Regions from separate parts of the Kribbella sp. NPDC026596 genome, predicted to be linked through region 2. Evidence: riboswitches for the same ligand, from Rfam matches in the RefSeq annotation. Region 2 holds a riboswitch; the other holds the start of a gene.
What was found. Region 2 has a riboswitch for FMN ahead of ribD (bifunctional diaminohydroxyphosphoribosylaminopyrimidine deaminase/5-amino-6-(5-phosphoribosylamino)uracil reductase RibD). Riboswitches for the same ligand answer to the same signal wherever they lie in the genome.
Positions count from the first base shown of each region.

Region 1: linked by a shared signal. The riboswitch ahead of ribB (3,4-dihydroxy-2-butanone-4-phosphate synthase) and the one ahead of ribD (bifunctional diaminohydroxyphosphoribosylaminopyrimidine deaminase/5-amino-6-(5-phosphoribosylamino)uracil reductase RibD) in region 2 are both predicted to bind FMN.

Region 1 covers NZ_JBEZYF010000012.1:100,301-103,700, forward strand. The annotation lists gene AB0E63_RS12705 (transketolase) at 1-642, shown strand, start outside; gene AB0E63_RS12710 (transketolase C-terminal domain-containing protein) at 639-1,604, shown strand; gene ribB (3,4-dihydroxy-2-butanone-4-phosphate synthase) at 1,588-2,202, opposite strand; FMN riboswitch at 2,306-2,438, opposite strand; gene AB0E63_RS12720 (DUF4038 domain-containing protein) at 2,493-3,400, shown strand, end outside.
Region 2 covers NZ_JBEZYF010000014.1:98,019-101,418, forward strand. The annotation lists gene AB0E63_RS14460 (protein kinase) at 1-193, shown strand, start outside; gene AB0E63_RS14465 (MFS transporter) at 190-1,410, shown strand; FMN riboswitch at 1,468-1,601, shown strand; gene ribD (bifunctional diaminohydroxyphosphoribosylaminopyrimidine deaminase/5-amino-6-(5-phosphoribosylamino)uracil reductase RibD) at 1,772-2,809, shown strand; gene AB0E63_RS14475 (riboflavin synthase) at 2,810-3,400, shown strand, end outside.

The DNA.
Region 1 (3,400 bases), on a different contig from region 2:
GTCGCCGGAGCGCTCTATACCACGCTGGCCGCGTTCGGTTTCCTCCCGGTCGAGGAGCTCGCCACCTTCCTCAAGCCGCTGTCCGCGCTGAACGGGCATCCGAACCGGACCAAGGTGGCCGGCGTCGAGGCCAACACGGGTCCGCTCGGTCACGGCCTGCCGGTCGCGGTCGGGCATGCCTTGTCGGCCAAGCTCGACGTGTCGTTGCGCCGTACGTACGTACTGGTCGGCGACGGCGAGTTGCAGGAGGGCAGCAACTGGGAGGCGATGATGGCGGCCTCGCAGTACCAGCTGGACCGGCTGACCGTGATCGTCGATCGGAACCGGCTGCAGCAGGGCGCGACCACCAAGGAGACCAACGATCTCGATCCGCTGCCGGAGAAGGCGACTGCCTTCGGGTTCGCGGTGGTCGAGGTGAACGGACACGACCACGGTGAGCTGCTCGACGTGCTGTCCGCCGTACCGTTCCGGCCGGGCAAGCCGACGTTCGTGATCGCCCACACGCACAAGGGCCACCCGATCTCGTACATGAGCAACAACGTCGCCTGGCACCACCGGGTGCCCGACGCGGCCGAGTTCCAGCAGGCGCTCACCGAACTCGAGACCGGGGGACGCCCACGCTATGAGAGGGAACCGGTATGACCGTCGTCCACACCTCGATCGCCGACCAGCCGCGGTACGACTGCCGCGACGCGTACGTCGAGACCCTGGCCGAGCTCGCGCACGCGGACCACCGGATCGTCGGCGTCGTGAACGACTCCGTCGGCTCGAGCAAGCTGAACAGCTTCCGCAAGGCGTTCCCGGACCGGCTGATCAACGTCGGCATCGCCGAGCAGGACATGGTCGGGGTCGCCTCCGGGCTGGCCAACGGCGGCCGGATCCCGTTCGTCTCGGCCGCGTCCTGCTTTCTGACCGGCCGCGCGCTGGAGCAGATCAAGGCCGATGTCGCCTACTCGAACACCAACGTGAAGCTGTGCGGCATGAGTCCGGGCGTCGCGTACGGCGAACTCGGCCCCACGCACCACTCGGTCGAGGACATCGCCTGGCTCCGCGCCATCGCCAACCTGACCGTGATCGTGCCGGCCGACCCGATCGAGACCGCGGCGGCGTTGCGGTGGGCGGCCGCCTCGGACGGACCGGTGTTCATCCGGGTCAGCCGGATGAGCGTGCCGAAGGTGTACGCCGACGACTACGAGTTCCAGCTGGGTAAGGCGATCACGGTCCGGGCGGGCGACGACGTGACGCTGATCAGCAACGGGACCGTGCTGTGGCGGGCGATCGCCGCGGCCGAGCAGCTCGCCACCGAGGGGATCTCGGCCCGGGTGCTGTCGATGCCGACGGTCAAGCCGCTGGACACCGACGCCGTGGTCGCGGCCGCGCGGGAGACGGCCGGAATCGTGACCGCCGAGGAGGCGGTGTCCGGTGGCGGGCTCGGCGGTGCCGTCGCGGAGACCGTCGTACAGCATCATCCGGCCCGGGTGTCGATCCTCGGGTTCCCCGAGTTCGCCCCCACGGGGTCGGCCGGCTACCTGCTGGACCGGTACGGACTCTCCCCCGAGGGCATCGCGGACGCCGCCCGGCGACTGGTCACGACAGGTACGTGACCAGGTCGGCGATCGAGACCATCGCGAAGTCATGGGTATCGGCGAACACGCGCAGGTCGGAGCCGGTCATCAGCGTGCCGTCGTCGTTCATCAGCTCGCCGATCACGCCGACCGGCGGCAGTCCGGCCAGCCGGACGAGCTCGACGGTGGCCTCGGTGTGACCGGGCCGCTGCCGGACGCCGCCGTCGACCGCGCGCAGCGGGAGGATGTGGCCGGGCCGGATCAGGTCCGCGGGCTGAGCCGCCGGGTCGGCCAGCACGCGGACGGTCCGGGCCCGGTCGGCGGCCGAGATGCCGGTGCCGACACCGGTGCTCGCGTCGATCGAGACGGTGTACGCCGTCCGCAGGCTGTCCTGGTTGTGCGGGACCATCAGTGGGAGCTCGAGCCGGTCGAGGACGTCGGCCGCGGCCGGCGCGCAGACGTAGCCGCTGGTGTAGCGGACCAGGAGCGCCATCAGTTCGGGGGTGGCCAGGCTCGCGGCGAAGGTCAGGTCGCCCTCGTTCTCGCGGTCCTCGTCGTCGACGACCACGACGGGTCGCCCGCGCCCGATCTCGGCGACAGCACGCTCGATGGTGTCCAATGTGGTCGCGGTGCTCACTGTCGTTGTCCTCTCGGCGTGACATGGAATGGCACTCCGGGGGCAACGACAAGCTCCACGAGACCGTACGACGGCAGGCGTCGCTCGGGCACCGCGAAGACTGCCACGTGCGCTTCCCATCCGGACTTTCACCGTCGGTCCCGGAGTTCCACCAGGTCAACCGGACACCCTCGCGGGTGCACGGGTCGCGGACTGTCACCGCCGGCTCGGAATTTCACCGACCCCAGAGCACGTGTGGTCTTGCAGATTCAGCGGTCAGTTTATCGGTCCGAACCCCCCCCGGGAGTGTCATGTCCATCTCAGTCGTCTGGCGTCCGATCGAACTCTCGCTGACCTCCGCCGAGGAGTGGGTGGAGTTCGAGCACGAGAGCGGCCTCCGGCTCCGGCGGCCCACGTTCACCGATGGCGGCGAGACCTGGAAAGTCCGCTTCGCCGCGCCCGAACCTGGTCTCTGGAAGTGGTCAGGTGGTGAGTTCCGGGTCGAGGCCGCTGAGGACGAACCCAACCCGTTCTACCGGCACGGCTTCTGGCGGATGTCGCCCGGCGGCCGCAGCTTGGTGCACGCCGACGGCACGCCGGCGATCCTGGTCGCCGACACCGCGTGGGCCCTGCCCTGGCGGGCGACCCCTGACCAAGTCCGCGAGTACGCCGCCGATCGGCAGGCCAAGGGGTTCAACGCGGTCCTGCTGATGACGGTCCAGCCGGATATGCGGGCGGTCGGTCCGCGCGATCGTACCCAGGACGAGGGCTTCGACGTGGCCTTCGAGGATCTCGCCGACGGACACCTTCGAGAGCTGAACGTCGAGTACTTCCAGTACCTCGACGAGCTGCTGGCGATCCTGGTCGAGCATGGGCTGGTCCCGGTCCTCCAGCCCGTGTTCCAGGGCTTCGGGTGGAAGGGCCTCGACGTCGCCGGCACCGTCGTACCGCCTGCGGAGTACGCGGCGTACTGCCGCTACCTCGTCGCCCGGTACGGCGCTCAGCCCGCGATCTACCTGGTCGGCGGGGACGGGACGGGTCTCGAGCCGCAGGTTGCCGCCGGTGGCGCCGAGGTGCACGCGGTGGACTGCTACGGCCAGCCGACCGGCATCCACTACCGGCCACACATCCACGCCCAGGCTCACCAGGACGCCGACTGGCTGGACTTCCAGTGGTGCCAGACCGGTCACTCCGGTGAACACGTGCCGGAGCGAGTGGC
Region 2 (3,400 bases):
ACACGGCGAGCACGCTTCGGCTGGACGCGGCGGGCAGGCTTCACTTGATGGCCGGGAGCGGGATGCGGGCGGTCGTGGGGAGCGGGGGTCGGGAGCTGGGCGGTCGCGGGGGGTGTTGGTGGGGATGGCTGTTGTGAGCTTTGTGGGGGCGGCTGGGCTGCTTGGGGCGGCTGGGTGGCTCTTGCTCCGATGACACGAGCCGATGCTTTGGTGACTCGGGCCAATCAGGCTCGGGTTCGGCGGTTGGTGGGGGCGCTCGCGGTCACGACCACGGTTGGGTACGGCGTGCTGACGTATGCGTTCAGCGTGTTGCTGGGGCCAATGAGTCGGGAGTTGGGCATCTCGCCGACGACCGCGGTTGGGGCGTCGACCACTGCGGTGTTGGTGAGTGGGCTGATGTCGATTCCGGTTGGTCGATGGCTGGATGCGCGGGGCGGACGTGGGCTGATGACGTCTGGGTCGGTCTTGGCGTCGGTCGCCGTACTGGGGTGGTCGGAGGTGCAGAGCACTGCGCAGTTGTACGGCGTGTTCGTGGCGATCGGGATTGCGTCGGCGATGGTGTTGTATCCGCCGGCGTTTGCGGTGGTGGTTGCTGTGGCAGCGCCGGCGTCGCGGACGAACGCGATCCTTACCATCACGCTGGTTGGCGGACTCGCTAGTTCGATCTTCCTGCCTTTGACCGGTCATCTCGTGCACGGGTACGGCTGGCGTACCACGCTCGTTCTGCTGGCTGGTCTGCTCGCTGTGACCACGGTGCCGCTGCATCTGTTCGCCGTACGGCGGATTGCGTCGCGGCCCGTGCTCACTGGCCAGCGGACCGGGGCACCTGCGCGGGTTCTGCGGGATCCTGGGTTCTGGTTGCTGGCCAGTGCGTTTGTTGTGCACAGTGCGGCGCTGGCGGTGATCTCAGTGCATCTCGTGCTGTACCTGATCAGCCTGGGGCATCCGCCGGCGCGGGCTGCGACCCTGGCTGGATTGCTGGGGCTGCTGTCGGTGACGGGGCGGTTAGTGACGAGTCTGTCGGCGCGGTGGTTGCCGATGGCGACGATCACCGCGGGGATCCTGCTGGTGCAGGGGGTGGCGATCTCGCTGTTGCCGGTGGTTGGGCGGCACATCGCTGGAGCGGTCGGGTGTCTGGTGCTGTTCGGGCTGGGGTTCGGAGTGTCGTCGATCGCGACGCCGGCGATTCTGCTCGATCGGTACGGCGCTACCGGGTTCGGCACCATCTCCGGGATGCTGACGACGCCGACGACGATCGCGAAGGCGCTCGGGCCGTTGGGTGGGGCCGGGCTGGCCGAAGCGCTCGGGTACCGCCCGCTCGTCCTGACCGTCGCCATGGCCTGCGTGGTCGCGGCCGTCGCGCTCGCGCTCACCCGGCGGATGACACCCCGCCGAGTGACCAAGATGTGACCTGGGTCGTGGTGTGGGTTGTGGGGAGAGGCATACTGGAACCACGAGTGAACCCACTCGCGTGCTCCGGGGTCGGTGTAATTCCGAGCCGGCGGTGACAGTCCGCGACCCGGCCGCTGCGGTTTGGCGGTTGGTTGATCTGGTGGAATTCCAGGACCGACGGTGAAAGTCCGGATGGGAGGCGCACGCGATCGGCGGGTGCGCTCTGGCGTCCGGTGACGCGGCCCGCGGTGGGCAGCGATCCGGCGGGTAGCGACCCAGACGGGGAGCAAGCAGGCCCGCGCGGAGCACCTCGGACGGCAGCGCGTGTGTGCCGGTTGTCATGGCCCCGGTAGTGCGTCCGTGACAACGAGGGGCCGCAGTGAGCAACGCTTCGCCGATTGACGTCGCCTGGATGCGGCGTGCGATCGAGTTGGCCGCGAAAGGTATCGGCGGCACGCATCCCAATCCGGTGGTCGGCTGTGTGATCACCGGCCGGGACGGGCATCCAGTGGGCGAGGGCTTCCATGCCGTTGCCGGTGGCCCGCACGCCGAGGTCGAGGCCCTGCGGATGGCGGGGCCGCTGGCCCGTGGCGGTACGGCGTACGTGACGCTGGAGCCGTGTAATCACACCGGCCGGACCGGGCCGTGTGCCGATGCGCTGATCGAGGCCGGCATCACCCGCGTGGTGTACGCCGTACCCGACCCGAACAACCAGGCTGCCGGCGGTGCCGAGAAGCTCAAGCGCAAGAACATCCGGGTCGAGCAAGGCGTCCTGCAAGCCGAGGCCGAGGCGGTCAACCAGGTCTGGCTGCACAGCGTGCGGGTGGGCCGGCCCTTCGTCACCTGGAAGTTGGCCACCACGCTCGACGGGCGGTCCGCGGCTCCGGACGGCACCAGCCGCTGGATCACCGGCCCGATCGCCCGAGCTGACGTCCACCGGCTCCGGGCCGAGTGCGACGCCATCGCGGTCGGTACTCAGACCGTGCTGGACGACGACCCCGAACTCACGGTCCGCGACGAGAACGACGTACCGGCCGCGCGGCAGCCGTTGCGGGTCGTCGTCGGCGATCGCGAGATCCCACCGACCGCGCGGGTCCGCAACGACCGCGCGGAGACTCTGCTCCTGCCTACCCACGATCCCGCCGAGGTCCTCCGGCAGTTGGACGACCGGCAGATCCGGCACCTCTGGCTCGAAGGCGGCCCGACGCTGGCCGCCGCGTTCCTGCGCGCCCAGCTCGTCGACCAGATCGTCGCGTACGTCGCCCCGGCCGTTCTCGGCTCCGGGTACGCCGCGATCGGTGACCTGGGCGCGGAATCGATCGACCACCTGCGGCGGTTCAAGCTAGCGGACGTCACCCGCCTCGGCGACGACGTCCGGCTGATCCTGACGCCGCTCGAATCGCAAAGGAAGCACTGAATGTTCACCGGAATCGTCGAGGAGCTCGGCACCGTCGAAGCGCTCGACCTGCTCGAAGGTGACGCCGCCCGGCTCACCATCCGCGGCCCGAAGGTGACCGAGGACGCCGGTCACGGCGACTCGATCGCGGTCAACGGCTGCTGCCTGACCGTGGTCGAGACCGGCGACGGTACGTTCACCGCCGACGTGATGCGCGAGACGCTCGAGCGCACCAGCCTGGGCCAGGCGACCAAGGGGTCGCAGGTCAACCTGGAGCGCGCGATCGCCGCCCACGAGCGGCTCGGCGGACACATCGTCCAGGGCCACGTCGACGGCGTCGGCACGATCGCGAGCCGGACACCGTCCGAGCACTGGGAGAACGTCCGCGTCGCCGCACCCGCGAACATCCTCCGGTACGTCGCCGAGAAGGGCTCGATCGCCATCGACGGCGTCTCGCTGACCGTCACCGACGTGGACGACGCGACCGGGACGTTCGGGGTCAGCCTCATTCCGACCACGCTCGAACTCACCGTCCTGGGCCGCAACCAGGTCGGCGACACCGTCAACCTGGAGGTCGACGTAATCGCGAAGTACGTCGAGCGACTGCTCAAC